Regions from separate parts of the Kineococcus sp. G2 genome, predicted to be linked through region 1. Evidence: riboswitches for the same ligand, from Rfam matches in the RefSeq annotation. Region 1 holds a riboswitch; each other region holds the start of a gene.
What was found. Region 1 has a riboswitch for S-adenosylmethionine ahead of V9U69_RS01100 (class I SAM-dependent methyltransferase). Riboswitches for the same ligand answer to the same signal wherever they lie in the genome.
Positions count from the first base shown of each region.

Region 2: another riboswitch for S-adenosylmethionine. It lies ahead of V9U69_RS05705 (MFS transporter); the one in region 1 lies ahead of V9U69_RS01100 (class I SAM-dependent methyltransferase).
Region 3: another riboswitch for S-adenosylmethionine. It lies ahead of V9U69_RS18000 (sulfurtransferase); the one in region 1 lies ahead of V9U69_RS01100 (class I SAM-dependent methyltransferase).
Region 4: another riboswitch for S-adenosylmethionine. It lies ahead of V9U69_RS01530 (rhodanese-like domain-containing protein); the one in region 1 lies ahead of V9U69_RS01100 (class I SAM-dependent methyltransferase).

Region 1 covers NZ_JBBBEM010000007.1:23,734-31,020, reverse strand. The annotation lists gene V9U69_RS01115 (carbohydrate ABC transporter permease) at 1-416, opposite strand, end outside; gene V9U69_RS01110 (alpha-galactosidase) at 421-2,613, opposite strand; gene V9U69_RS01105 (ROK family transcriptional regulator) at 2,822-3,997, shown strand; gene V9U69_RS01100 (class I SAM-dependent methyltransferase) at 4,046-4,891, opposite strand; SAM riboswitch class I at 4,901-4,987, opposite strand; gene acs (acetate--CoA ligase) at 5,103-7,070, shown strand; gene V9U69_RS01090 (SDR family NAD(P)-dependent oxidoreductase) at 7,186-7,287, opposite strand, start outside.
Region 2 covers NZ_JBBBEM010000027.1:12,460-19,746, forward strand. The annotation lists gene V9U69_RS05700 (LLM class flavin-dependent oxidoreductase) at 1-832, opposite strand, end outside; gene V9U69_RS05705 (MFS transporter) at 829-2,178, opposite strand; SAM riboswitch class I at 2,184-2,272, opposite strand; gene V9U69_RS05710 (electron transfer flavoprotein subunit alpha/FixB family protein) at 2,320-3,291, opposite strand; gene V9U69_RS05715 (electron transfer flavoprotein subunit beta/FixA family protein) at 3,288-4,097, opposite strand; gene V9U69_RS05720 (FAD-dependent oxidoreductase) at 4,098-5,501, opposite strand; gene rarD (EamA family transporter RarD) at 5,587-6,582, shown strand; gene V9U69_RS05730 (hypothetical protein) at 6,608-7,009, opposite strand; gene V9U69_RS05735 (polyprenyl synthetase family protein) at 7,128-7,287, opposite strand, start outside.
Region 3 covers NZ_JBBBEM010000133.1:4,410-11,696, reverse strand. The annotation lists gene der (ribosome biogenesis GTPase Der) at 1-889, shown strand, start outside; tRNA gene V9U69_RS18010 (tRNA-Pro) at 938-1,011, shown strand; gene V9U69_RS18005 (FxLYD domain-containing protein) at 1,139-1,789, shown strand; SAM riboswitch class I at 1,859-1,952, shown strand; gene V9U69_RS18000 (sulfurtransferase) at 2,194-3,102, shown strand; gene V9U69_RS17995 (SDR family NAD(P)-dependent oxidoreductase) at 3,183-3,989, opposite strand; gene cobA (uroporphyrinogen-III C-methyltransferase) at 4,018-5,220, opposite strand; partial or broken gene V9U69_RS17985 (GTP-binding protein) at 5,346-6,908, opposite strand; gene cysD (sulfate adenylyltransferase subunit CysD) at 6,908-7,287, opposite strand, start outside.
Region 4 covers NZ_JBBBEM010000008.1:56,914-64,200, forward strand. The annotation lists gene V9U69_RS01510 (O-acetylhomoserine aminocarboxypropyltransferase/cysteine synthase family protein) at 1-90, opposite strand, end outside; gene dnaG (DNA primase) at 258-2,168, shown strand; tRNA gene V9U69_RS01520 (tRNA-Asn) at 2,283-2,355, shown strand; gene V9U69_RS01525 (HNH endonuclease family protein) at 2,430-3,119, shown strand; SAM riboswitch class I at 3,188-3,274, shown strand; gene V9U69_RS01530 (rhodanese-like domain-containing protein) at 3,279-3,698, shown strand; gene V9U69_RS01535 (O-succinylhomoserine sulfhydrylase) at 3,683-4,894, shown strand; gene V9U69_RS01540 (cobalamin-independent methionine synthase II family protein) at 4,928-6,160, shown strand; gene V9U69_RS01545 (excalibur calcium-binding domain-containing protein) at 6,315-7,287, shown strand, end outside.

The sequences.
Region 1 (7,287 bases):
GAGATGAGGTACGGCAGCACGATGACGCTGCGGACGAGGACCGAGCGGGTCAGCCGGTGCAGCAGGACGGCCAGCAGCAGCGCCAGGACGGTCTGCGTGCCGATGTTGATGACGACGTACTGCACCGTCACCTTCATCGCGTTCCAGAACGTGGGGTCGTCCAGGATCGCGGCGTAGTTGTCCAGGCCCACCCAGGTGGGGCGGTTGAAGACGTCGAAGTCGGTGAAGCTGTAGTAGAAGCCCCGCAGGGTGGGCCAGAAGTAGAAGACGCTGAACCCCAGCAGCGCCGGCAGGACGAACGCCAGGGCCGTGAGGCGTTCGCGGCGGGTCCCGTTGCTGTCCGGGCGGTAGCCGTGGACCTGCAGGCTGGGCCGGAGCGAGCTGCGGGTGCGAGCGGCTCTGCTCGTGAGCGCCATGGCGTCAGACCTTCCGGGTGCGCAGGAGGAGGAGCTGCTGCGGCTGCAGGAGGCAGGTCGTCACGCCCACCGCGGCCAGCGCCCGGCCGCTCATCCTGATGCCGCCTCCCGCGGTCCACGGCAGGACGTCCCCGCCCTGCACCGCCGGGGTGTCGCCCGGCGGCTGAGGGGCGACGTGGTAGGTCGCGTCCGCCTCGAGGCCGGGCAGGCGGACCCGTCCGGGCACGCTGGTGTCGGGGGTGCTCAGCTGCACCACCGCGAACAGGCCGTCGGCGCCGTCGGCGGCCACGACGCCGTGCACGGCGGACGACTCGTCGTGCGGGTCGGCGCGCACGACGGTCCCGGTGTGCAGCAGCGGCCGCAGCTCCTTGTAGAGGGCGACCCACCGGGCGAGCTCCGCGCGCTCGGCGGGGTCCATCCGCGTCAGGTCGGTCTCGATGCCGAAGGAGGCGAACAGCGCGGTGCCGGCGCGGAAGGACAGGTCGCTGCTGCGGTGCGTGGTGTGGGACGGGGAGGCGCCGACGTGCGAGCCGATGAGCTCGGGTGCCAGCAGCTGCGTGGTCCACCGCTGGATCTGCTGGCGCTCCAGGGGGTCGATGCAGTCGCTGCCCCACACGCGGTCGGTGTGCTCCAGGACCTCCAGGTCGACGCGCAGGCCGCCGGAGGAGCAGGACTCGATCTCCACCCCGGGGTGGCGCTCGCGCAGCTCGTCCATGAGCCGGTACGCGGCGAGGGTCTGCGCGTGGACACCGGGCCGGCGGCCGGGCCCGGAACCGGCTTCGAGCAGGTCCCGGTTGTGGTCCCACTTCAGGTAGGCGATGTCGTTCTCGGTGAGCAGGGCGTCCAGTCGCTCCAGCAGGTACGCGTAGGCACCGGGGTTCCCCAGGTCCAGTACCTGCTGCTGGCGCGACGCGGGGGGCAGGACGTCCTCGCCGGGGCGCAGGATCCAGTCCGGGTGGGCGCGGGCCAGGTCGGAGTCGGGGTTGACCATCTCCGGTTCCACCCACAGCCCGAACTGCATCCCCAGGCCGGTGACGACGTCGATGAGCGGGGTGAGCCCGTCGGGCCAGACGTCCTCGTCGACGTACCAGTCGCCCAGGCCGGCGGTGTCGTCGCGGCGGTGCCGGAACCAGCCGTCGTCGAGCACGTACCGCTCGGCGCCGACCTCGGCGGCCGCCCGGGCCAGCTCGGTGAGGCGGCCGAGGTCGTGGTCGAAGTACACCGCCTCCCAGGTGTTGGCGATGACCGGGCGCGGGCTCGCGGGGTGGTGCGGCCGCGAGCGCAGGTGGGTGTGGAAACGGGCGGCGATCCCGTCGAGCCCGTGCTCGGAGTGGGCCGCGTACACCCACGGGGTGCCGTACCCCTCCCCCGTGGCCAGGCGCACCTCCCCGGGCAGCAGCAGCTCGCCGCCGCTCAGGACGGCGGCGCCGGTGTGCTGGCGCTCGGCGAGGGCGCGGTGGTTGCCGCTGAAGGCGACGTGCTGGGCCCAGACCTCCCCGGTGCGGAACCCGAAACCGGCGGTGCCGGCCGCCAGGACGAGCGGGGCGTCGGGGCCCGTGCGGCCGCGGCGGTTCTCGCGGGCGTGCGTGCCGACGACGAGGGGCAGGCGCTGCGGCACCCGTTCCTTGCCCCAGCGGCCCGCCATGTCGAGCAGCTCGGTCGCCACGGGCGGCACGGGCAGCGCGAGCGCGAGGGAGCCGACCTCGTAGGTGCCGGCACCGGTGTTGGTCAGGTGCGCGCGGTGGCGCAGCAGGCCGGAGGGCAGCAGCTCCAGCTGCAGGTGCACCGCGAGCGCGGCGGCGGGGTCCTCGGCGCGGACCTCGACGCGCCCGCCGAGCGGTCCGCCGTCGGTGACCTCGACCGCGGTGGGGGTGAAGCGGGTGGTCCAGGCGGTGCCGTCGCGGTGGCCGGCGAGGCCGGGGGTGCCGCTCCAGCCCTGGGCCTGCTCGGGCAGCAGCGCCAGGGGGCGTTCGACGTCGACGGCGTTGTTGGCGCGGGCGGTGGCACCGGCGGCGGCGAGGTCGTCGAGCAGGGCGGGCTCGAGGTCGCCGAGGTCGGCGCCCCAGTGCACGACGGAGGGGAGCTGGTCGGCGTGCGTGCGCAGGACGACGCTCACGCCCGCCGCCCGCAGGTGCAGCACCTCCCCGGGGCCGGCGGCCCGGGCGGCGGTGGGGTTCTCGTGCTGGAGCAGGGTCACGGCATCTCCGGGGATCACGTCGTCGTGGTCGGGATCGTGCGGTGGCAGAGTTGTACGGCAGAACTCTGGGTGACGTCAACGGTGACTCACGGCGGAGAAAACCCTTCCCCTCGCGGGTGCGAGCGCTTTCACGCTTCCGTCGCGGAACTCGGGTAGCGTGCGGGCAGCGCACCACCCCCGGGTGGACGACCCTCACCGAGGAGGCCCCGTGAGCCTGACGGCCCCGGCGCGGCCGGGCACGGCCTGGACCCCGCTGACCGGTCCCGCCCACAGCATCGCCCTGGAGGTCCTGCTCGACGGCCCGCTGCCGCGCAGCGAGCTGGCGCGCCGCCTGGAGCTGTCCCCCGGCAGCCTGACCCGGCTGTCCCGGCCACTGCTGGACTCCGGCCTGCTCGTGGAGACCACCGGGGTGTGCGACCCGGTCTCCGGGCGGCCGACCCGCCCGCTGGACGTGGAGGAGGACGGCCACCACTTCGTCGGGGTCAAGCTCACCGCCGACACCGCCTACGCCGTCCTGACGACCCTGCGGGCCCGCGTCGTGGCGGAGCTGCAGGCGCCGCTGCCGGACCGCTCCCCCGCCGCCTGCGTCGCCGTCGTCGGCGACCTGGTGCGCTCCCTGGCGGCTTCCCCCGGCGCCGGACGTGCGCGGGTGCGCGCCGTCGGCGTCGGCCTGGGCGGCCGGGTCGCGCGGGACGGGGAGGTGCTCTCCGCCCGGTACCTGGGGTGGGAGTCCGTGCCGTTCGGGCGGGCCCTGGAGGCGGAGCTGGGCCTGCCGGTGGTCGTCGACAACGACGTGCTCTCGCTGACCCGCGCGGAGCAGTGGTTCGGCACGGCCCGGCGCTGCGACCACTTCGCGGTCGTGGTGGTCGGCACGGGTGTGGGGTACGGGCTCGTCGTGCACGACGAGGTGCTGGACCACCCGGACGCCGGGGTGGGCCTGCTGGGGCACTTCCCGCTGGACCCCACCGGTCCCCTCTGCCCGGACGGGCACACCGGCTGCGCGGAGGCGATGCTCACCCGGGAAGCCGTCGAGGTGCGCGCCGGGCTGGCGCTGCGCCGACCGGTCGCGTTCGACGAGGTGCTGGCCCTGGCCGCGGCCGGCGAGCCGCTGGCGCGCCGGGTGGTCGACGACTCCGCCCGGGCGCTGGGCGTCCTGCTGGCGGCGATCGGGAACCTGACGATGCCGCGCAAGGTGCTGGTGTCCGGGGAGAACGCCGGGCTGGCGGAGGTGGGTGCCGAGGCGATGGAGTCGGGGATCCGCGCGCACCGCAACCCGCACGCCTCCGAGCTGGACGTCGACGTGCAGCACACGGGTTTCCCCGAGTGGGCGCGCGGCGCGGCGGTCACCGCCATCCGCACGTTCGTCCTGGGGCACCACCGCTGACCCGCCGCACCACCGGCACCGGCAGCCGGCTCGTGTGCGAGGTGCCCGTCAGCGGCGGCGGGCCACCAGGTGCCAGAACCGGGCGGTGCGCCGGAACTCCTCGCGCCGGCCGAGCTCCACCTCCAGCTCCTCCAGGTCCGCCACGACGCGCTCGTCGGTGCGCTGCGCCTCCTCCAGCAGCGTCGTCACCGTCAGCACCCCGGCACGGCCGTCGACCTCGCACCCGGCGTCCACCGCGGCCGCCTCGACGACGGCGGGGTCCAGGCGCAGCACCGAGCGGCCGGTGCCGGGGTCCGCACCGCGCTCGGCGTCCAGCAGCACCCACGCCTGCGCCGGGCCGTCGCGCAGCGCCGCGGTCAGCACGTCGGCGGCCGGGTTCGGCGCCATCAGCGACAGCAGCCCGCCGGGGCGCAGGGAGGACGCCAGCACCGCCACGTCGGCGCCGACCTGCGCGAGGCTGCCGCGGTGCTGCAGCACGTCGTGGCACAGCACCACGTCGAACGACCCGGATCCGCCGGCGCGGTGCCGGGTCAGCGCGGCCAGGGCGGTGAGGTCCTCCAGGTCCGCCGCCACGGTGCGCACCCGATCGCCGACCCCGGCGGCCGCCGCCGCGGCGCGCGCCGCCCCCAGCACGTCCGCGGAGGTGTCCAGCACCGTCACCTCGTGGCCGGCCAGGGCCAGCTGCAGCGCATCGCGCCCGTCGCCGCCACCGGCGTCCAGCACCCGCAGCGGCGCCGGGCCCAGCCGCGCGCACCGCTCGCGCAGCAGCGCCGCCAGCACCCGGTAGCGCAGCCGCCCCCACGGGGACTCCTGCCAGGTGGCCCAGGCGGCGGCCTCGCGGCGCGCGTCCTCGGACGCCGCCCCGCCGTCCGCGGCGGGCGTGCTGGTGCTCATGCCGTGCCTCCCCCATCGGTCCTGGCGTGAGCACCCTCCGCGCGGGGGTTGCTGCGGCGTCGTCGAGCCAGGTCTCTCGGCCGCTCTGGATGGTTCGGCCAGGGTACGGCACCGGCCGGGCCGGCACGGGGAGCCGCGCTGGGCCCCGGCCCACCCGCCCGGCGCGGATACGCTGGCGGCCCGACCCACGACCCCGGGAGGCCCCGCCCGCATGAGCACCGTCCCCGTCACCGCCGGCGACGACCTGGTCTTCCCCCCGCCGCTCGAGTTCGCCGCCCGCGCCAACGTGGGCGCGGAGGAGTACGCGCGCGCCGCGGCGGACCCGGAGGCGTTCTGGGCCGAGCAGGCCGGCCGGCTGCAGTGGGACGAGCCCTTCACCACCGTCTTCGACGGCTCGACGCTGCCGACGGCGCAGTGGTTCACCGGCGGGAAGCTGAACGTGGCGGTGAACTGCGTGGACCGGCACGTCGCCGCCGGGCGCGGGGAGAAGGTGGCCCTGCACTGGGAGGGTGAACCCGGCGACTCGCGCACCACCACCTACGCCCAGCTGCAGGACGAGGTGTGCCGGGCGGCGAACGCCCTGCAGGAGCTGGGCGTCGGCCACGGCGACCGGGTCGTGCTGTACCTGCCGGTGCTGCCGGAGACGATCGTGACGACGATGGCGTGCGCGCGCATCGGCGCGGTCGTGTCGCTGGTGTTCGGGGGTTTCTCCGCCGAGGCGCTGCGGTTCCGGGTCCAGGACACCGGGGCGAAGCTGCTGGTGTGCACCGACGGGCAGTTCCGCCGCGGGAAGGCGGTGGCCGTCAAGGGCGCCGCGGACGCCGCGGTGGAGGGCCTGGACCACGTCGAGCACGTGCTGGTGCTGCGGCGCACCGGGGACCTGACGCCGGACGTGCCGTGGACGCCGGGCCGGGACGTGTGGTGGCACGACGTCGTGGACCGGCAGAGCACCGAGCACGCCGCGCCGTCCTTCGACGCCGAGAACCCGCTGTTCATCATCTACACCTCCGGCACGACGGGTAAGCCGAAGGGCCTGGTGCACACCAGCGGCGGCTACCTCACCCACGCGTCCTGGTCGCACTGGGCGGTGTTCGACGTCAAGGACGACGACGTCTACTGGTGCCAGGCGGACCTGGCGTGGGTGACGGCGCACACCTACGAGATGTACGGGCCGCTGTCGAACGGCACCACCCAGGTCATCTACGAGGGCTCCCCGCTGACCCCGCACCCGGGCCGGCACTTCGAGATCATCGAGAAGCACCGGGTGACCACCTACTACACTGCCCCCACGCTGGTGCGCACGTTCATGAAGCACGGCCCGGAGCTGCCCGCCCGCTTCGACCTGTCCTCGCTGCGGCTGCTGGGCTCGGTGGGCGAGGCCATCAACCCCGAGGCGTGGCTGTGGCTGCACCGCGAAGTGGGTGGCGGCCGCTGCCCGATCGTGGACACCTGGTGGCAGTCGGAGACGGGCGCGGCGGTGGTCGCTCCCCTGCCCGGGGTGACCCCGCTCAAGCCCGGCTCGGGCACCGTCCCGCTGCCGGGCCTGGCCGCCACCGTCGTCGACGACGCCGGCCGCGAGACGGCCCCCGGCGAGACCGGCGTCCTCGTCATCACCCGCCCGTGGCCGGGCATGGCCCGCACCGTGTGGCGCGACCACGAGCGGTTCGTGAAGTCCTACTGGGAGCCGTACGCGCAGCAGGGCTGGTACCTGGCCGGCGACGCGGCGACGAAGGACGCCGACGGGTACGTCTGGATCGGCGGGCGCATCGACGACGTCCTCAACGTCTCCGGGCACCGGCTGTCCAGCATCGAGCTGGAGTCGGCGCTGGTGTCCCACCCGCGGGTGGCCGAGGCCGCGGTCGTCGGCGCTCCCGACGAGACGACGGGGCAGCGGATCGTCGCGTTCGTCATCACCCGCGGCGACGCGGCGGGCACCTCCGACGCGGCGCTGGCCGAGGAGCTGCGCGCGCACGTCGCCGAGGCGATCGGCCCGGTCGCCAAGCCCCGCGACGTGGTCGTGGTCCCCGACCTGCCGAAGACCCGCTCGGGGAAGATCATGCGCCGGCTGGTGGCGGACGTGACGGCCGGCCGCGGCGGCGGGGACGTCACCTCCCTGCAGGACGAGACGGCCCTGACCGCCGTCGAGGCCGCCTGGGCCGCGTACGCCGCCTCCCGCTGACCCCTCCTGCCGCGGAAACCATGGTTTCCGCCCTTCGAAGGACCCTCTGCGGGGCGGAAACCATGGTTTCCGCGGCAGGAGGGGCGGTGCGGGAAGGGGAGGATTCGGCACCGCCTCAGGAGATCTGCAGGCCGCCGTTGACGTCGTAGGTGGCGGCGGTGACGTACCCGGCGTCCGGGCCGAGCAGGAACTCCACCAGCGCGGCCACGTCGTCGAC
Region 2 (7,287 bases), on a different contig from region 1:
CGCTGACCGAGCGCGGGTCGCGCCCGGCGCGCTCCACCCGCTCGCGCAGGGAGTCGACGGTGCGGCGGACGTGCTTCGCGGTGGGGCCGATGACGAAGACGCACTCGGCGTGCCGGGCGGCGAACTCCTGCCCGCGCGGCGAGGAACCCGCCTGGAAGACCACCGGGGTGCGCTGCGGGGACGGCTCGCACAGGAACGCGCCGGGCACGTCGAACCAGCGGCCGTGGTGGTCGATGTCGTGGACCTTCGCCGGGTCGGCGTACACCCCGCGCTCGGCGTCGCGCACGACGGCGGAGTCCTCCCAGGACCCCTCCCAGAGCTTGTAGCAGACCTCGAGGTACTCCTCGGCGACGTCGTAGCGCTCGTCGTGCGGCACCTGCCGGTCGAAGCCGAGGTTGCGGGCCGCGGAGTCGAGGTAGCCGGTGACGACGTTCCAGGCGACGCGGCCGCCGGTGAGGTGGTCCAGCGTGGTCAGCCGGCGGGCCAGGGCGTACGGCTGCTCGTACGTGGTCGTCACCGTCAGCCCGAAACCGAGCTGCTCGGTGACCGCGGCCATGGCCGAGACCGCCATGAGCGGGTCGTTGACGGGCACCTGGGCGGCCGCGCGCACGGCGGCGTCGCGCGAGCCGCCGTGCACGTCGTACACGCCGAGGACGTCGGCGAGGAAGAGGGCGTCGAAACCCCCGCGCTCCAGCAGCTGCGCCAGGTCCGTCCAGTACCGCAGGGTGCGGTACTCGGCGCTGCGGTCCTCCGGGCGCGCCCACAACCCGGCGGCCTGGTGCCCCACGCAGGCCATGGCGAAGGCGTTCAGGCGAAGCGGTGCGGTGCTCACGGGACGACGGTCTCCAGGTTCTTCGAGGTGGTGTCCAGGGGCCGGTGGGCCGTCTCCGGGGCCGCGGCGGCGCAGGCGGCGGTGAGCAGCGCCAGTGCGCTGACGAAGCCGGCGACCAGCCACGGCGCGCCGCCGGCCAGGGCCAGCAGCGAAGCCGCGACGAGGGGGGTCAGCCCGCCGCCGAGGACCGCGCCGATGGAGTAGCCCAGCGAGGCGCCGCTGTAGCGGGTGCGCGCGGGGAACTGCTCGGCGAAGAACGCCCCCTGCGCGCCGTACATGCTGTCGTGCCCGAGGTTCACGGCGACGACGAGCGCGCCGACGATCAGCACGGTGGAACCGGTGTCGAGCAGCAGGAACGCCGGCCCGGTGAACACCGCGGTGAGCAGCGCCCCGAACAGGTACACGGGCCTGCGGCCGAAGCGGTCCGAGGCCAGTCCCCACAGCGGGGTGGTGGCCAGGCTCAGCACGGAGACGACCAGGACGGCGAGCAGGCCCACGTCGGCGCCGTCGGCGCGCACCTGCTCGGTGAGGTAGTTCAGGGCGAAGACGGTGTAGAGGACGTACCCGCCGATCTGGCCCAGGCGCATGCCGCTGGTCAGGAGCACCCCGCGGGCGTCCTCGCGCAGCACGTCGGCGACCGGGCGGCGGGCGACGGCACCGGCGCGGCGCAGGTCCGAGAACACCGGCGAGTCGGTCACCTTCAGCCGGATGACCAGACCGACCACGACGAGCACTGCGCTGGCCAGGAACGGCACCCGCCAGCCCCAGGAGAGGAACTGCTCGGGGGTGGTGAGGGTGCGGGTCAGCCAGAAGCCCCCGCTGGCCAGGACCATGCCCGCGGCCGAGCCCATCTGCGGCACGGCGCCGAACAACCCCCTGCGCCGCTCGGGGGCGTGCTCCACCGCCAGCAGCACGGCACCGCCCCACTCGCCGCCGGTGGAGAAGCCCTGCAGCAGGCGGGCGGTCACGAGCAGCACGGGCGCGGCGACCCCGATGGCCGCGTAGGTGGGCAGCAGGCCGATGAGGGCCGTCGAGGCGCCCATGAGCAGCAGGGACGCCACCAGGACCTTCTTGCGCCCCAGCCGGTCCCCCAGGTGACCGGCGACCGCGCCGCCCAGCGGGCGCGCGATGAAGCCCACCGCGTACGTGGCGAACGCCGCGACGACCCCGACAGCACCGCCGACCTGCGGGAAGAACAGCGGGGCGAACACCAGCGCGGCCGCCGTGCCGTAGAGGTAGTAGTCGTACCACTCGATCGTGGTGCCGACGAAGCTGCCGAGCGCGGCGCGCCGCCGCAGGACGCGGCGGTCGACGGCAGCGGGGACGACGACACGAGCAGCGCTCACCGGGACTCCCATCGGTCCTGGCGGAAGCACCTTCCCCGAGGGGTGGTTGCTGCGGCGTCGTCGAGCCAGGTCTCTCAGCCGCTCTGGATGGTCGTCCAGGAACCTAGGGCACCCGATCGCCCGCGCGCAAACCGCGGCGGGTCAGCCGCGGCGGCTGCGGATCTGCTCGCTGAGGGCGGGCAGGACCTCGTTGAGGTCGCCCACGATCCCGTAGTCGGCGAACTCGAAGATCGGGGCGTCCGGGTCGCTGTTCACCGCCACGACGGTCACCGAGGCCGCCATGCCGCCGCGGTGGTGCACCGCGCCGGACACGCCGGCACCCACGTACAGCCGCGGGCTGATCGTCACGCCCGTCTGCCCCACCTGGGCCTCGTGCCCGATCCAGCCCTCGTCGGTGGCGACGCGGGTGGCGCCCACGGCCCCGCCGAGCACGTCGGCGAGCTCCTCCACGGCCGAGAAGTCGCCCTCCACGCCGCGGCCGCCGACGACCACGACCTCCGCCTCGGCCAGCGCCGGGCGGTCCGAGGTGGGCCGGGCCTCACGGGAGTGGACGGTGACCGCGCGCGCGGCCGCCGAAGCCGCCACGCGGTGCTCGACCACCTCGGCCGGTGCGGCCTGCGCCGCGGGCGCGGCCTGCACGGAGTTCGGGGCCAGCGCCACCACGCCGAACGGCCCGGTGAGCGCGCAGCGCGTCGTCCACGTCCCCGCCAGGACCGTCTTGACCGCCGTGAAGCGGCCGTCGGCGTCGCGCTCGAGGCCGCCGGCGCCGGTGACGACCCCCGCGCCGGTGCGCACGGCGAGGCGGGCGGCGACCTCCTTGCCCTCGAACGTGGAGGCCACCAGCAGCAGCGGGGCGTCCACCTCGGCGCGCACCGCCTCCAGCGCGTCCACGACGGAGGCGGTCAGGCGGTCGTCGGCGCCGTCGACGAGCACGTGGTGCAGCGCGTGGCCCCCGTGCGCGCCGACCTGCGCGCGCACCTCCTCGGCCGGTGCGGGGCCGATCCACACGGCGTGCACCCGCGCGTCCGGCAGGTCGCGCGCCAGGGTCAGCAGCTCCAGGGCCGTGGGGCGCAGCCGCCCGTCGCCGTGGTCGAGCAGGACGAGGACGTTCACGCGAAACCCTTCTGCGCCAGGTAGTCCACGAGAGCGGGCACCGTCTCCGCGCCGCCGGTCACGAGCACCCGGTCCGAGCGCTCGGGGCGGGGTGAGGCCTCCACGACCCGGGCCGCGGACCCGTCCAGGCCCACGGTGGCGGGGTCCACGCCGAGGTCGGCGAGGGAGAGCACCTCCACCGGCTTCTTGCGGGCGGCGAGGATGCCCTTGAAGTCGGGGAACCGGGCGCGGAACGCCTGGTCGGTCACCGACAGCACGGCCGGCGCGGGAGCGCTGAGCTCCTCCACGTCGGTGGAGGTCTCGCGGCGCACCCGCACGGTGCCGTCCTCGACGGTGATGCGGTCGGCGAGGGTGAGCTGCGGCCAGTCCAGCAGGGCCGCCAGGGCGGCCGGCACCAGGGAGGTCAGCCCGTCCAGGCCCGCCATGCCCGCGACCACGACGTCCACCGGCCGCTCGGCGTGCACGCGGCGCACCGCCGCGGCCAGCACGCGGGCGGTGGCGATCGCGTCGGAACCGGCGATCGCGTCGTCGCGCACGTGCACCGCGCTCGTGGCACCCATCGCCAGGCCGCGGCGCAGGGCCTCCACGGCCGCGGCGGGCCCGACGGTGAGGGCGACGACCTCGTGCGGCTCGGCGCCCTCCGCGACCGGGTGCGCCTCGACCAGGCGCAGCCCGGCCTCCAGCGCGTCCTCGTCCAGCTCGTTGAGGGTGTCGTCCTCGCCGCCGCGGGCCAGCAGCCCGTCCTCGCGGAAGGAGCGGGCCGACTGGATGTCGGGGACGTGCTTGACGCAGACGACGACGCGCACTCAGGCCTCCCGGGCGGCGGCCTCGGCGAGCACCTCGCGCGAGTACCTGATCATGTCCTCGCGGGGGACGACCTTGACGCGCTCGCGGCCGTGCGGCTGGCCCAGCGCCCGCTCGTAGGCGTCCAGGACCTCCCAGTCGTTCCAGGTGAGGACCTCCACGCCCTTGGCCGTCAGCGCGTCCAGCACGGCCTGCGGGTCCGGCTCGGCGGCGCGCTCGAGACCGGCCGCGTCGGCGACGAGGTGGCGGACCGTCTCGGAGGCGTCGGACTTGGTGTGCCCGATGAGGCCGACGGGCCCGCGCTTGATCCAGCCGGTGCAGTACACGCCGCCCAGGTGCTCGCCCTCCGGGGAGAGCACGCGGCCCTCGTGGTTGGAGATGACGCCCTTGAGCTCGTCGAACGGCACGCCCGGCAGCGGGGAGCCGAAGTAGCCGACCGCGCGGTACACGGCCTGCACGTCCCAGGTGCGCACGTCCCCGGTGCCCTCGACCGTGCCGTCGCCCGTCAGGCGGGTGCGCTCGGTGCGCAGCGCGCTGACGTGGCCGTCGGTGCCGACGATCTCCACGGGGGCGTGCAGGAAGTGCAGGTGGATGCGCCGGGAGGCGGTGCCGTCGCCCTCCTTCAGCGTCCAGTCCGTGAGGGTCTTCACGACCTGCTTGGTCTGGTTCGACTTGTCGATGGCGGCCATCGAGCCCTCGTCGAACTCGAAGTCCTCCGGGTCGACGAGGACGTCGACGTCGGGGACGTGGCCCAGCTCGCGCAGCTCCAGCGGGGAGAACTTCGCCTGCGCCGGGCCGCGGCGGGCGAAGACGTGCACGTCGGTGACCTTCGACGCCTTCAGGCCCTCGTAGACGTTGTCCGGGATCTCCGTGGGCAGCAGGTCGTCGGCGTGCTTGGCGAGCATGCGCGCCACGTCCAGCGCGACGTTGCCGGCGCCCAGGACCGCGACGGTGGAGGCCTGGAGCGGCCACTCGCGCGGGTAGTCCGGGTGCCCGTCGTACCAGGAGACGAAGTCGGCGGCGCCGTAGCTCTCCGGCAGGTCGACGCCCGGGATCGCCATCGGCGCGTCCTCGATGGCGCCGGTGGAGAACACCACGGCGTCGTAGTGGCGCCGCACGTCCTCCAGCGTCAGGTCCGTGCCGAAGTCCACGTTCGTCAGCAGGCGGATGTCGCCGCGGCCCAGGACCTTCTCCAGGGCGACCACGATCTGCTTGATGCGCGGGTGGTCCGGCGCGACGCCGTAGCGCACGAGGCCGAAGGGGGCGGGCAGGCGCTCGATCAGGTCGATGCTCACGCCGTCGAAGCCCGTCGCGGACAGGTCGGCCTTGGAGAGGATGTCCGAGGCGTAGATGCCTGCCGGCCCGGCTCCGACGACGGCCACGCGCAGCGGACGCTGGGTGCTCACGGGATCTGGTGTCCTTCGTCTCGACGTCGGCGGTCGACTGCGCAGGCAAGCCTAATGCGTCGGGCACCCACCCCCGGACGGCACCATGCGCGGTGTGGAGGAACCCCGCCCGACCGCCCCCGCCGCACCCGGCCCGCAGCGCGGCTCCGGCCCGCCCGCCGCGGGTGCCGGCTCCCGAAGCGGGCTCCTGGCCGGCGCGGGCGCCTACGTGCTGTGGGGGCTGTTCCCGTTCTACTTCCACGCCCTGCTGCCCACCGGCGCGCTGGAGCTGCTGGCGCAGCGGGTCGTGTGGTCGCTGGCGCTGTCGGTGCTGCTGCTGACGGCGCTGCGCCGCTGGCCGGCCGTGCTGCGGGTGCTGCGCACCCCCGCGCAGCTGCGGCTGCTGGCCGTGGCGGCCGTGGCCATCGCCGTCAACTGGGGCGTGTACGGCCTGGCCGTGACCAGCGGGCACGTGCTGGAGGCGTCCCTGGGGTACTTCGTCAACCCGCTGGTGACGGTGCTGCTGGGGGTGCTGGTGCTGCGCGAGCGCCTGCGGCGGACGCAGTGGGCCGCGGTCGCCGTCGGCACCACCGCCGTCGTCGTCATCACCGCCGACCTCGGCAGGCTGCCGTGGATGGCGCTGGCGCTGGCCGTGTCCTTCGGCACCTACGGGCTGCTGAAGAACCGCCTGGCCCGCAGCGGCACCGGGGTGGACCCGCTGACGGGGCTGACGGTGGAGACGGGCGTGCTGGTGCTGCCCGCCGCGGCGACCCTGGCCTGGATCGGCGCGACCGGGCGCTCCACGTTCACCGCCGGCGGCGCCGACCACGTGGTCCTCACCGTGCTGTCCGGGCCGACCACCCTGGCACCGCTGCTGCTGTTCGCGCTGGCCGCCGGGCGGGTGCCGCTGACCACGATCGGGTTGCTGCAGTACGCCACCCCCGTGCTGCAGTTCGCCGCCGCGCTGGTGCTGGGCGAGACGATGCCCGCCTCCCGGTGGGTGGGCTTCGCGCTGGTGTGGGCGGCGCTGGCGCTGCTCACCGCCGACGCGCTGCGCGCCCAGCGACGGCGCCGGCCGGCGCTCCCGCGCCCGCGCACCTGACGGCCCGGCGGCCGCCGCGAGCCGTTCAGCGGGCGGGTTCGGGCTCGTCCACGTCGAGCACCAGGGGCGGCGGGGCCTCCTCGTGGTGCTCGACCGCCGCCCGGGCGGCGGCGCGGGCGCGCAGCACGCGCGGCGCGGGAGCGGCGTCGCGCGGCAGCAGGTCCACCCGGACCACCGGTGGGCGCGGGGCGAGCGGGGGCTCGACGACGTCCACGCGCCCCGCCTCCCGCCGCGCCCGGCGCTCGGCCAGCACCGCGGACACCGCCAGCACCAGGCCGCCCACCGCCACGGCCAGGGACCGCCGGCCGGACCGGCTGAGCACCACCGCCGCGGCGCTGGAGGCCAGGGCCGCGACCACCAGGAGGCGGTCGACCCGCACCGCGGGCAGGTAGCGGGCACGACCGGGGGCGCGGTGTCGAGGGGGCACGGACGTCGATCCTGCTGCGGTCCGGGCCCGGGAACGGCCGGCCGGCGCGGCGACCACCCGTCCGGTCCCGCCGTCCTCACCGACCGCGACCGCACCAGCGCGGCCCGCGGCCGCGACGTCAGCCCACGCGGTCGGCGACCGTGCCCGCGTACGTCTCCAGCGCCCGGCGCGCCGCGCCGTCCGGCAGGTCCACCAGGTGGGTCGTGGCGCGCTCGGCCCACTCCCGGGCCGTGGCCCGCGCCGCGCGCGTCACCGGGTGCGCGCGCAGCGCCGCCACG
Region 3 (7,287 bases), on a different contig from region 1:
CTCCGCGCTGCACGGGCGCGGCACGGGCGACGCGCTGGACGCGGCGGTGCGGCTGCTGCCGCCGGTCTCCGCCGTCGGCGGGGCGCTGCCGGTGGGCGGGCCGCGCCGGGTGGCGCTGCTGGGCCGCCCGAACGTCGGCAAGTCCAGCATGCTCAACAAGCTGGCCGGTTCCGAGCGGGTCGTGGTGCACCCCACCGCCGGCACCACCCGCGACCCGGTGGACGAGCTCATCGAGCTGGGCGGGCGCACCTGGCGCTTCGTGGACACCGCGGGCATCCGCCGCCGGGTGCACCTGACCAAGGGGGCCGACTTCTACGCCTCGCTGCGCACGCAGGCGGCGCTGGAGAAGGCGGAGGTGGCCGTGGTGCTCCTGGACGCCAGCGAGCCGCTCACGGAGCAGGACATCCGGATCATCTCGATGGTCGTGGAGTCCGGTCGCGCGCTCGTGGTGGCCTACAACAAGTGGGACCTGACCGACGAGGAGCGCCGGCACTACCTCGAGCGCGAGATCGAGAAGGAGCTGGTCCAGATCCCGTGGGCGCCGCGGGTGAACGTCTCGGCGATGACCGGCCGGCACCTGGAGCGGCTCGTGCCGGCCCTGGACACCGCCCTGGAGTCGTGGGACACCCGCGTGCCCACCGGGCGGCTCAACAGCTTCCTGGGGCAGGTCGTGGCGGCCCACCCGCACCCGGTGCGCGGCGGCAAGCAGCCGCGCATCCTGTTCGGCACGCAGGCCTCCACGCGTCCGCCGCGCTTCGTGGTCTTCGCCAGCGGCTTCCTGGAGGCCGGCTACCGCCGCTTCCTGGAGCGGCGCCTGCGCGAGGAGTTCGGCTTCACGGGCACCCCGATCGAGCTGAGCGTCCGGGTGCGGGAGAAGCGCCGGAAGTGATGTAGGGTTTACCCCGGTTCGCCGCCCGGCAACGGGGGAGCGGGCCATCGGGCTGTGGCGCAGCTTGGTAGCGCACTTGACTGGGGGTCAAGGGGTCGCAGGTTCAAATCCTGTCAGCCCGACAGGGGATCACCGCGCAGCGGTGAGGAGAGGGCCGGTTCCGTTCGGAACCGGCCCTCTCGCCGTGTCCGGGGGGTTCGCCTACCCTGGTGGGGCCAGGAGCACGACGACGAGCCCCCGGGGTCCACCATGACGACGCGCACGCCCACGCCACCGGCACCACCGCGTGGTCGGCGCAGGCCCGGCGGTGTCGCGATCGCCTCCGTCGTCCTCGGGCTCGCCGGTGCGCTGACCGGGCTGGTGCCGAGCCTGCACGTGCTGGCCCTGTGCCTGGCGGTGCTCGGCGCCGCGGCGGGCCTGGTGGCCCTCCTGCGCGGCCGCGGCCCGGTGCGGCGCACCGCCGCGGCCGGGCTGGTGCTGTCGCTGGCCGCGGCCGCCGTGGTCGTCGCCGTCACCGCCGCCGCCCGCGACGACGTGGTCACGGACGTGGTCGAGGACGCCCCCGGGGACGTGGCGGGGGAGCTCCCGGCCGACCCCGCCGGGGGCCTCGCCGGCGGCACGCGGCCGTCCGGGTCGCCCGAGGGCGTGGCGGTGACCGGCTGCGGCGAGCCCGACGCCTCCGGTGCCGCCACCGCCGTGGTGGAGGTGACCAACACCGCGCAGCAGACGCGCAGCCTCGCCGTCGCCGTGGAGTGGATGGACGCCGCCGACGCGCAGCTGGGCGTCGGGCGGGCCGTCGCGCGCGACCTCGCACCCGGGGAGAGCACCACCGTGCGGGTCGAGGGGACCGGTGTGGGCGGGGCCGTGGCGTGCCGCGCGCTGGAGGTCGTCCCCGCCTGAGCGGCGGCGGCGCTCCACGCCCCGGTCGAGGTTGACAGCACTGCCCCGCAACGGGCACGGTGTGGCCCACGACCATCCAGAGCGGCCGAGAGACCTGGCTCGACGACGCCGCAGCAACCCCCCTCCCGCAGGGCGTGGGTGCTTCCGCCAGGACCGATGGAGGGCACGGCATGACGCAGGACCGCACCACCGAACTGCACTCCCGACGGCACATCGACCTGTGCCGCCGCGGTTCCGCCGCCTGTCGCTGACGCGCGGACCCCGACCGCGGGGTGCGCCTCGCGGACCCGAGGCGCACTCCGCCGCCACCTCCGCCCGATCCCGGGCGCACGGAGGACCCACCGCTGAAACACCGCCCTGCCGTCGTGCGACGGCAGGGTCCGTCCCGAACCCGAGAGGAACACATGCCCACGCCCACGTCCGTCGCGGTGCCCACCGACACCACCGAGGCGAAGTTCGCCGCCTACGCCCACCCCGAGAAGCTCGTGAGCACCGCCTGGCTCGCGGAGAACCTGGGCCGTGAGGGTCTGGTCGTGGTGGAGAGCGACGAGGACGTCCTGCTGTACGAGACCGGCCACATCCCCGGCGCGGTCAAGGTCGACTGGCACACCGAGCTGAACGACCCCGTCACCCGCGACTACGTCGACGGCGCGGGGTTCGCGGACCTGCTCTCCCGCAAGGGGATCCGCCGCGAGGACACGGTCGTGCTGTACGGCGACAAGAGCAACTGGTGGGCCGCGTACGCGCTGTGGGTGTTCACCCTGTTCGGCCACGAGGACGTGCGGTTGCTGGACGGTGGCCGCGCCAAGTGGGCCGCCGAGGGTCGCGATCTGACCACCGAGGCGCCGCAGCGCGAGCGCACCGAGTACCCCGTCGTGGAGCGCGACGACAGCCGCGTGCGCGCGTTCGCGCCGGACGTGCGCGAGCACCGCGGCGGCCTGGTGGACGTGCGTTCCGCGCCGGAGTACACCGGTGAGCGCACCCACATGCCTGACTACCCGCAGGAGGGGACCCTGCGCGGCGGGCACATCGCGGGCGCGGCGAGCGTGCCGTGGGCGAAGGCGGCCAACGAGGACGGCACCTTCAAGGACCGCTCGCAGCTCGAGGAGATCTACTTCGACGCCGCGGGACTGACCCCGCAGACGGATACGATCACCTACTGCCGCATCGGTGAGCGCTCCAGCCACACCTGGTTCGTGCTGACGCACCTGCTGGGCCTGGAGAACGTGCGCAACTACGACGGGTCCTGGACGGAGTGGGGCAACGCGGTGCGCGCGCCCATCGCGGTGGGCCCGGAGCCGGGCACGCGCTGAACCCGGGTACTGCTCGGCGGGGGGTCCGCGGTGCACACCGCGGACCCCCTGCGCGCATCCGTGTGCGGCGCCACCCGGGTTCAGACGGTGGAGTGCTCGGTGACGGCCTCCTCGAGCGCGTCCTTGCGCGCGGCGAGCAGCGCGTCGACCGCGGCCGGGTCGTCGCGGTCCAGCTCGACCATGCGCCGACGCGTCTGCCCGCCGCGGACCACGCGCAGCTGGTCCTCGCCGATGCCGACGATCGCGGCGGCCGCGACGTCCTCGGCGCTCTCGTACTCGAAGCCGTGCTCGGCGCCGGCGCGCGAGCTCTCCATCATCGGGGTGCTGGTGGCGCCGGGGTAGACGTTGAGCACCCGTACCCCCTCCCCGGCCAGCTCCCGCCGCAGGGCGTCGCCGAAGTGCGCGACACCGGCCTTGGTGGCGGCGTACGTCGCGTAGAAGGGCAGTGCCACCAGCCCGATGCCGGAGGAGACGTTGACCACCAACCCGTCCCCGGCGGCGCGCAGCAGCGGCAGGGCGGCCCTGGTCAGCAGGATCGGAGCGGTCAGGTTCAGGGCGATCTGAGCCAGCACCTCCCTCTCCTGCAGCGACTCCAGCCGGCCGGCGCGCACGTTGCCGGCGTTGTTGACCAGGACGTCCAGCCCGCCGAAGGCGTCACGGGCGCTGTCGGCCACCTCTCGAGGCGCACCGGGGGCGGTGAGGTCGGCCGCGACGACGTGCGCCCGGCCGCCCCGCTCGCGGACGAGAGCGGCCACCTCCTCCAGGGGGCCGGCGCGCCGTCCCACGAGGGTCAGGCGCGCTGGCTGTCCGGCCAACTGCAGCGCCAGCGCACGGCCGATGCCGCTGCCGGCACCGGTGATCACGATCGAGCGGTTCCGCAGGTCCACGGCGGAGCCGTGCCCGGCCCGCCGTGCGTCAAACCCCCTGCCGGTCCGCCCCGTCCAGCGCACTGACGACCTCACCGACCACCACCACCGCCGGCGGCCGCACGCCGGCCGCCCGGGCCACCTCCGCGATCCGCGCCAGGGGAGCGGTGGTGGTGCGCTGGCGGGCGCTCCACCCGTCCTGCACGACCGCGACCGGGGTGGCGGGGTCCTTGCCCGCCTCCAGCAGCGCGTCGGCCAGGCGCTGCAGGGCCGTGACCCCCATGAGCACCACGAGGGTGCCGTCCAGGCGCGCCAGGGCGGCCAGGTCGCCCTCGTCGAGGTCCTCGTGCCCGGACAGGACCGTGACGCAGCGCGAGGCACCGCGGTGGGTGACGGGGATGCCCGCCGCCGCGGGCACCGCGAACGCGCTCGTGACGCCGGGGACGACCTCCACCTCGACACCGGCCTCCCGGCAGGCGATCACCTCCTCGCCGCCGCGGCCGAGGACGTACGGGTCCCCGCCCTTCAGCCGCACCACGGTGCGGCCGGCCAGGGCCGCGTCGACGAGCACGCGGTTGATCTCCTCCTGCGGCACGGGGTGGTTGCCGGAGGTCTTGCCGACGTCGACGACCTGCACGTCGGGGTCCAGCTCGGCGAGGACGCCCGTGGGCGCCAGGCGGTCCACCACCACCACGTCGGCCTCGGCCAGCCGGCGGCGCCCGCGCAGGGTGAGCAGCTCCGGTTCACCGGGTCCGCCGCCGACGAGGACCACGCGGCCCGCGCGGGGCCGGTGCCGCCGCAGCGGAGCCGCGCCCGAGTCCACGAGGTGCCCCAGTCGCACGGCCAGCGCGCGGGCGCGGGCGGTGTCGGCGCCGGTGTCCACCGAGAGCACGACGTCGTCGCGGCGCACGACGGCCGGTTCCACGGCGGTGCCGGCCGCCGGGGCGTCCGGGCGCACGCACCACAGCCGCCGCTGCTCGGCGAGCGCCGCCACGGCGTCGTCCTCGCGGGCGTCGCCGGTGGCGGCGTGCACGAGCCAGGCGCCGTCCAGGTCGGTGCCGGTGAGCTCGCCCTCGCGCCAGCGCACCGCTGCGGCGTCGCGCTGCTCGGCCAGCTCCTCGCACAGCCGGGCCGAGACCACGAGCACGTCCGCGCCGAGGGCCGCCAGGTCGCGGGCGCAGCGGTCGGCGAGGGGCCCGCCGCCGGCCACGACGACCCGGCGGCCGCGCACGTCCAGGTGCAGCGGCTGCATCAGCCGGGCTCCGCCTCCCCGCCGACGACGGCCAGCGCGCGCTGCACGGCCGCGTCCGGCGCTTCACCGGAGCGCAGCACCAGCACCCGCGCGGCGAGCCCGCCGTCGGTGACCACGGTGGCCGCCGTCCGCGCGCTCTCCTCGTCCGCGGCGGTGCCGAGCACCACCGACCCGGCGTCGGCGAGCAGCCGGGCCGCGTGCGCGGTGCGGCGCAGGGCCTCCGCGCGCTCGGGTGCCGAGTCGCCGAGGTCGGCGGCCAGGCCGGCGCGCACGTTGCGCGCCCGCAGGGCGTAGGCGGGGCGGCCCGCGTCCAGCAGCGCCGCCTCCACCGCCAGGGCGACCTCCTCGCCGTCCGGCGCACCCGGCGCCTCCACCAGCCACAGCGCCGCGCCGGGGTGGGTGCGCGCTGCCGCGGACGGCTGCCAGACCGGGGCTTCGCCGCGCGACGCCGCCGCGCGCCGGTCGACGGCCTCGCGCACGACCCCGGCGGCCACCGTGTCGTGGGTGTGCTCGTCGATGAGGACGAACGCGCCCATGTCGCGGTTGTGCGCGTACGGCTCCACCACGAGGTCGACGGCGGTGCGCAGCGTCACCGCGCCGATGTCGTTGAGCTGCAGGGCGTCCGGTTCGGGCAGTTCCGCCAGGGTGCGCGGGTCCATCCGCTCGTGCAGGGCGCCGACCTCGGCGCGCACGGTGCGCGTGGTGTGCTTCAGCAGCAGCCGGCGGCCCACCAGGAGGGGGTCCGGGTGCATCCAGCACACCTGCGCGCGCAGCTCGCGCGTCACCACCGGTTCGGCCTCCGGGGCGACGAGCACGTCGCCGCGGCCCACGTCGATCTCGTCCGCCAGCTCCACCGCCACCGACAGCGGCGGCACGGCCACCTCCCGCCCGTCGTCGAGGGTGTCCACGGCGCTGACGCGGGTGCGGGCACCGGAGGGCAGCACGACGACCTCGTCACCGGCGCGCAGGGTCCCGGCGGCCATCCGGCCGGTGTAGCTGCGCCGGCGCCCGGCGACCGGCCGCGAGACCCACTGCACGGGCAGCCGCAGGCGCCCCACGCCGAAGTCCGGCGGCAGGACCTCCACGGAGTCCAGGTGCTCCAGGAGCGTCGGGCCGTCGTACCAGGGCGTCTCGGCGGAGCGGCGCGCCACGTTGTCGCCGTGCTTGGCCGCGACGGGCACCACGAGCATGCGCACGCCGAGGCGGTCGGCGACCTCGCGCAGCTCCTCGCGCACCGCCGAGAACCGGGACCGGTCGAAGTCGACGAGGTCCATCTTGTTCACGGCCGCCACCAGGTGCGGCACCCCCAGCAGCGTCGCGATGCGCGCGTGCCGGCGCGTCTGGTCGAGCACCCCGGAGCGCGCGTCGACGAGCAGCATCGCCAGGTGCGCGTTGGAGGTGCCGGTCACCATGTTGCGGGTGTAGCGCTCGTGCCCGGGGGTGTCGGCCAGGACGTAGTTGCGCTTGTCGGTGGAGAAGAACCGGTACGCCACGTCGATGGTGATGCCCTGCTCGCGCTCGGCGCGCAGGCCGTCGGACAGGGCCGCCAGGTCCGGGCCGTCCGGGCCGTCGACCGCCTCGAGGTGGTCGGTGGGCAGGCTGCCGGTGTCGAGCAGCAGCCGGCCGATGAGGGTGGACTTGCCGTCGTCCACCGACCCGGCGGTGGACATCCGCAGCAGTTCGCGCATCAGAAGTACCCCTCGCGCTTGCGGTCCTCCATGGCGGCGGCGGAGGTCCGGTCGTCGGCGCGGGTGGCCCCGCGCTCGGACACGGTCGCGGTGCCGATCTCCGCGATGACGGCGTCGACGTCGGTGGCGTCGGAACGCACCGCGCCGGTGATGGTGAGGTCGCCGACGGTGCGGTACCGCACCCGCAGTCGCTGCACCCGCTCGCCGGGGCGGGCGGGCGTGAGGTCGGAGACGGCCAGCAGCATCCCGTCGCGCTCGACGACGTCGCGCTCGTGCGCGTAGTAGATGCTCGGCAGCTCCAGGCCCTCGGCGGCGATGTAGCGCCACACGTCCAGCTCGGTCCAGTTGCTCAGCGGGAACACCCGGACCTGCTCGCCGC
Region 4 (7,287 bases), on a different contig from region 1:
GGCGGCGTCCTCGAACACGAAGCTCGTGGTCTGGTAGATCGGCACGGCCCGCGCACCCGTCGTCGGCTCCGGCACCGCACCCGCGTGCACGGCGCGGGTGCGGAAGCCCCAGGCGCGGTCGCTGCCGTCGCCGGGGCTGCGCCCGTCCCGTTCCGCGCCCGCGGGCCGGTCCCGCTGCTGCTTCTCGCTCACGGGGCGATCCTGCCACCCGCGCCCGCGGGCCGGTCGCGTCGGCGGGCACGCCTAGACTCCGGCGCGTGGCAGGGCTCATCCACTCCGACGACCTGCGCGCGGTCAAGGAGCGCGTCCGCATCGACGAGGTGGTCGCCGAGCAGGTGACGCTGCGCCCCGGCGGCGTGGGCTCCTTCAAGGGCCTGTGCCCGTTCCACGACGAGCGCACCCCCAGCTTCACGGTGCGCCCCGCCGTGGGGCGCTGGCACTGCTTCGGCTGCGGCGAGGGCGGCGACGCCATCGAGTTCGTCCGCCGCATCGACGGCACGACCTTCACCGAGGCCGTGGAGCGCCTCGCCGAGCGCGCCGGCGTGCAGCTGCGCTACGTCGACGACGGCGGCCGCCCCGGCAGGCGCCCGGCCGGGGCGCAGCAGGCCGGGCAGCGCCAGCGGCTGCTGGAGGCGCACCGGGTGGCCGAGGCCTTCTACGCCGGGCAGCTGGAGCAGCCCGGCCCCGCCGAGACCGCCCGCCGCTTCCTCGCCGAGCGCGGCTTCACCCGCGAGGCCGCCGCCCGCTTCGGGGTGGGCTTCGCCCCCGCCGGCGGTGAGGCGTTGCTGCGCCACCTGCGCGGCGAGGGGTTCACCGAGGAGGAGCTGGTGACCTCCGGCCTGGCCGGGCAGGGCCAGCGCGGGCTCTACGACCGCTTCCGCGGCCGCCTGGTGTGGCCCATCCGCGACGTCAGCGGCCACACCGTGGCCTTCGGCGCGCGCCGGCTCTTCGACGACGACCGCATCGACGCCAAGTACCTCAACTCGCCCGAGACGCCCGTCTACAAGAAGTCGCAGGCCCTGTACGGCCTCGACCTCGCCAAGCGGGAGATCGCCCGCACCAAGCGGGTCGTCGTCGTCGAGGGCTACACCGACGTCATGGCCTGCCACCTGGCGGGCGTGAGCACCGCGGTCGCCACCTGCGGCACCGCCTTCGGCGAGGAGCACGCCCGCGTCGTGCAGCGCATGCTCGGCGACGTCGCCGGCTCCGCGGAGGTCGTCTTCACCTTCGACGGCGACGAGGCGGGGCAGAAGGCGGCGCTGCGGGCCTTCGAGCTGGAGGAGCGCTTCACCGCGCAGACGTACGTGGCGGTCGAGCCCGGCGGGCAGGACCCCTGCGACCTGCGCCTGTCCTCCGGCGACGCCGCCGTGGCCGCCCTGGTCGACGGGCGCGTGCCCCTGTTCGAGTTCGCGATCCGCTCCACGATCTCCCGCTACGACCTGGGCAGCGACGCCGGCCGGCTGGCCGCCCTGGACGCCGCCGCACCGATCGTGGCGAAGATCCGCGACAGCGGGCTGCGCCAGCGCTACGCGGTCAACCTGGACCGCTGGACGGGTTTCCTCGACGAGCGCTTCGTGCTGGACCGGGTGCGCCGGCACGCCCGCGACGGGCGCGGTGGCCGCGACGGGCGCGCGGCGCGGGAACCGGCCCAGCCCGCCGCGCCCACCACCCCCGCGGCCACCCCGGTGGCCACCGTCGACGACGCCGTCGTGCAGCTGGAGCGGTGGGTCCTGGCGTGCGTGCTGCAGGCGCCGTGGGTGGTCGCGGACGACTTCGCCGCCCTGGCCGCGGACGCCTTCGGCGTCCCCGGCCACCGCGCCGTCCACGACGCCGTCACCGCCGCCGGCGGGCCGCTGGAGGCACCCCAGGGCCCCGCGTGGGTGGAGGCGGTGCTCGCCTACGCCGACGGCCCCGTCGCCGCGCTCGTGCAGGAGCTCGCGGTGAGCGACCTGCCCGTCGGCGACGAGGAGGAGCTGGAGCGGTGGGGGCGCTCGCTGGTCGCGACGCTGGCAGGGCAGGCGACCACCCGCGCCGTCGCCGACGCCAAGCGCCGGCTGTGGAGCATCGACGCGGGCGCGCAGCCGGAGGAGTACCGCACGGCCTCGGAGGAGCTGTTCCGGCTGGAGGCGGCCCGACGGGCCTGGCAGGAGCGCGCCCAGGGCCTGTGAGCCCTGCGGCGCTGCGGGTCCCGGCCCGGGCGGGGCGCCGCGCCCCGTGACGCAGGCACCCGTGCGGGGCTGGTACGGTTGACGTGCTGTCGCCGGGGGTTCACCCGGTGGTGGTCCCGCATAGCTCAATTGGCAGAGCAGCCGGCTGTTAACCGGCAGGTTGTTGGTTCGAGTCCAACTGCGGGAGCTTCCCGAGGGGGTCTGCGCACGCAGGCCCCCTTCGTCGTCCCCGCCGGGACCCGCGACCCGTCGGAGGTGCCCGTGCCCGCTCGCCGATCCGGCGCCCTCGCCGCGATCCTCGCCCCCCTGGTGCTCCTGCTGCTGGCGGTGGCGCTGTGGCGGGCCCTGGCACCGGGCACCGGCCCGCAGGAGCGTCCCGCCGCGACGGGGAGCGCTGCCCGGGCGCTCGCCGCCCTGGAGGTCCGCGAGGAGGCGTCGTCCGCCGGGTACCAGCGCACCCGCTTCGGGGAGAGCTGGGTCGACGTCGACGGCAACGGCTGCCGCACCCGCGACGACGTCCTGCAGCGCGACCTCGTCGACGTCCGCCTCGCCGACGACGGCTGCACCGTGCTCTCCGGCACCCTGGTGGACCCCTACTCCGGGGAGGAGATCGCCTTCCGGCGCGGCGAGCGGACCAGCGCCGAGGTGCAGGTCGACCACGTCGTGGCGCTGGCCGACGCCTGGCGCACCGGTGCCCAGAAGCTCAGCGCCCAGGAGCGGGTCGCGTTCGCCAACGACCCCCTGGAGCTGCTCGCGGTGGACGGCTCCCTCAACCAGTCCAAGGGGGACGACGACGCCGCGCAGTGGCTGCCGCCGGTGGGGGAGTGCGAGTACGTGGCCCGGCAGGTCGCCGTCAAGAGCGCCTGGGGGCTGTGGGTGACGCCCGCCGAGCGCGACGCGATGGCGGACGTGCTGGCCGGCTGCCCCGGGCAGGAGCTGCCGGCCTCCTGACGCCTCGCCCACCGCGCCGGGTCCAGCGCGGCGGGTCCGGCGCGGTCCGCCGATGCCCTAGGCTGGCCTGACCATCCAGAGCGGCCGAGAGACCTGGCTCGACGACGCCGCAGCAACCCCCCTCGGGAGGGTGCTCATGCCAGGACCGATGGAGGCTTCGTGAGCTACGCCGGCGACCTCACCCCGCGTGAGGCGTTCGAATTGCTGCGTGACGACGGTGACGCCGTCCTCGTGGACGTCCGCACCGAGGCGGAGTGGACGTACGTCGGGGCGCCCGACGCCGCCGAGCTGCGCCGACCACCGGTGTTCGCCTCCTGGCTGCCCGTGGAGCAGGACGCACCCGGTGCGAGGTTCCTGGCGGAACTGGCGCGCGCGGGGGTCGAACCGGGCCGGAGCGGCCCGGTGGTGTTCCTGTGCCGTTCCGGCAAGCGCTCCGTCGCCGCCGCCGAGGCCGCCACCGCCGCGGGGATCACCCCCAGCTACAACGTCCTGGACGGTTTCGAGGGCGACCTGGACGAGCACGGCCACCGCGGTGGCGCCGGCTGGCGCGCTCAGGGCCTGCCGTGGCGGCAGTCGTGAACGCGCAGCAGCCGAACCCCTGGCGCCCCGACACCACCGCCGTGCGCGCGGGCCTGGCCCGCTCGGGTTTCGAGGAGACCTCGGAGGCGATGTACCTCACCTCCGGGTACGTGTACGAGTCCGCCGCCGCCGCGGAGGCCGCGTTCACCGGTGAGGTGGACCGCTACGTCTACTCCCGCTACGGCAACCCCACCGTCTCCGTGTTCACCGAGCGGTTGCGGGCCCTGGAGGGCGCCGAGGCGTGCTACGGCCTGGCCAGCGGCATGTCCGCGGTGTTCTACGCGCTCGGTGCGCTGCTCGGCGCCGGGGACCGGGTCGTGGCCGCCCGCAGCCTGTTCGGGTCCTGCTACGTCATCCTCGACGAGATCCTGCCCCGATGGGGCGTGACGACGGAGTTCGTCGACGGCGAGGACATCGCCCAGTGGGAGAGGGCGCTCGCCACGCCCGCGCAGGCGGTGTTCTTCGAGACGCCCGCGAACCCCATGCAGACCCTCGTGGACGTCGAGGCGGTCGCGGAGCTCGCGCACGCGGCCGGCGCGGTGGTGGTGGTGGACAACGCCTTCGCCAGCCCGGTGGGGCAGCGGCCCCTGCGGTTCGGCGCCGACGTCGTCGTGTACTCCGCGACCAAGCACATCGACGGCCAGGGCCGCGTCATGGGCGGTGCGGTGCTCGGCACGACGGAGTTCATCGAGGGCCGGTTCCAGGAACTGACCCGGCACACCGGGCCGACGCTCAGCCCGTTCAACGCGTGGACGCTCGCGAAGGGCCTGGAGACCCTCGGCCTGCGCGTGCGGCACTCCGCGGCCACCGCCCTGCGCATCGCCGAGCACCTGGAGGAGAGCGGTGCGGTGCGCTGGGTGCGCTACCCGCTGCTGGCCTCGCACCCGCAGTTCGACCTGGCGAAGCGGCAGATGGAGCTCGGCGGCACCGTCGTCACGTTCGAGCTGGACGCGCCGGCCGGCCGCGGCAGGGAACGCGCCTTCGAGGTGCTCGACGCCCTGGGCACCATCGACATCTCCAACAACCTCGGCGACGCGAAGTCCCTCGCGACGCACCCCGCCACCACCACGCACCGCCGCCTCGGTGAGCAGGGCCGTGCCGCGATCGGCCTGTCCGACGCGGTGCTGCGCCTGTCGGTGGGCCTGGAGGACCCCGACGACCTGCTCGAAGACCTGGACCGCGCGCTGCGCCGCTGACGTCCCCCGAAACCCCGATCGGAGCCCCCCTTCGTGACCAGCACCACCCGCCGCATCCCCGTCAGCCACGCCGGCAGCCTGCCCCGCACCCCGGAGCTCATCGCGGCGAACGAGGCCCGCCGCGTCGGCGAGGACGGTCTCACCCTGGAGCGCACCCCCGAGTTCGACGCGCTGCTGACCGACGCCGTCGTCGACCTCGTGCGCCGCCAGCGGGACCTGGGCGTCACCCTCGTCGGCGACGGCGAGTACGGCAAGGCCATGACCAGCGCCGTGGACTACGGCGCCTGGTGGTCCTACTCGTTCCAGCGCGTGGCGGGCCTGGAGGTCACCGGTGAGGACCTCTTCACCCAGCCGGTCGTGCGTTCCGAGCCGGGGAAGGTGCGGCTGACGAGCTTCCCGGACCGCCGCGACTGGACGACCTTCAAGGACGCCTACACCGACCCCACCGCGGGGATCATGACGGGCAAGCAGGCGACCGCGTTCCCCGCCACGACCGGCCCGCTGCGCTACGTCGGGCAGGAGGCCATCGCCTCCGACGTCGCGAACCTCGTCGCCGGCCTGGAGGCCGCCGGACTGGAGCGCAGCCAGGGGTTCATCACCTCCCTGTCCCCGGGCAGCGGTGCGCGCATCGCCAACCGGTACTACGCCACGGAGGAGGAGCACATCTGGGCGTGGGCGGAGGTGATGCGCGAGGAGTACCGCGCCGTCGTCGACGCGGGACTCGTGCTGCAGATCGACGACCCGTCGATCGCCGAGAACTGGGACCAGATCAACCCCGAGCCCAGCGTCGAGGACTACCGCGAGTTCACCCGGATCCGCGTGGAGGCGCTGAACCACGCCATCCGCGACCTGCCGTCCGAGCAGATCCGCTTCCACCTGTGCTGGGGCAGCTGGCACGGCCCGCACACCACCGACATCGAGTTCCGGCACATCGCCGACCTCATGCTGCAGATCGACGCCGGTTCGTACTCCTTCGAGGCGGCCAACGCCCGCCACGAGCACGAGTGGAAGGTGTGGAAGGACCTCGAGCTGCCCGCGGGCAAGACGATCGCGCCGGGGATCGTCAGCCACGCCACGAACGTCGTCGAGCACCCCGAGCTCGTCGCCGACCGCATCGAGCGGTTCGCCTCGGTGGTGGGGGCGGAGAACGTGATCGCCGCCACTGACTGCGGTCTCGGCGGCCGCATCCACCCGCAGATCGCCGTCGCGAAGCTCGCCGCCCTCGGTGAGGGGGCGGAGATCGCCAGCCGGCGCCTGTTCGGCTGAGGCGCTCGCGCCGGCCGCTCGTCCCGGGCGGCGGGGAACCCCTGCGTCGCGGCGCGCCGCAGGGGTTTCCCGGATCCACGCCGCCCGCGGTGACCGTTCCAGTACGGTGCGCGCGGGAGCGCAGCCGCTCCCGCCGGGCGCACGAGGGGGAACCGTGGGACTGAGGACGTGGGGACGGCGCGGTGCCGCCGCAGCGCTGGTCGTGGCCGGAACGGGTCTCCTGGGGGCCGGGCCGGCGTCGGCGGGCCTCGTCGGCGACCGGAACTGCTCGGACTTCCCGTACCAGGAGGACGCGCAGGCGTGGATGGACACCCGCCCCGGCGACCCCGACGGCCTGGACGCCGACGGCGACGGCCTCGCCTGCGAGAGCCTTCCCCACCGCCCCGGGACGCCCGTCCCCGCACCCGCCCCCACCCCGGTGCCGGACTGCCTGTGGGGCGCGATCGAGGAGCGGTACGCCGGCACCGGGGGAGCCGGCGGCTCCCTCGGTGAGGTCGTGCAGTGCCAGACGCCCACGCCGGTCGTGGCGGGCGAGTACGCGCACTTCCAGGGCGGTTCCATCCACTCCTCCGAGCGCACCGGGGCGCAGTTCACCCGCGGGGCGATCCGGGACCGCTGGGCATCCACCGGCTGGGAGAACGGCCGCCTCGGCTTCCCCACCACCAGCGACACCCCCACCCCGAACGGTCGCGGCTGGTACACGCACTTCCAGGGAGGTTCGATGTACTGGTCGCCCGCGACGGGCGCGCACTTCACCGCGGGCGCGATCCGGGGTGAGTGGGCGTCGCACGGCTGGGAGAACGGCCGCCTCGGCTTCCCCACCACCAACGACACCCCCACCCCGGACGGTCGCGGCTGGTACACGCACTTCCAGGGAGGTTCGGTGTACTGGTCGCCCGCGACGGGCGCGCACTTCACCGCGGGCGCGATCCGGGGTGAGTGGGCGTCGCACGGCTGGGAGAACGGCCGCCTCGGCTTCCCCGCCACCGACGACACCCCCACCCCGAACGGTCGCGGCTGGTACACGCACTTCCAGGGAGGTTCGGTGTACTGGTCGCCCGCGACGGACGCGCACTTCACCGCGGGCGCGATCCGGGGTGCATGGGCGTCGCACGGCTGGGAGAACG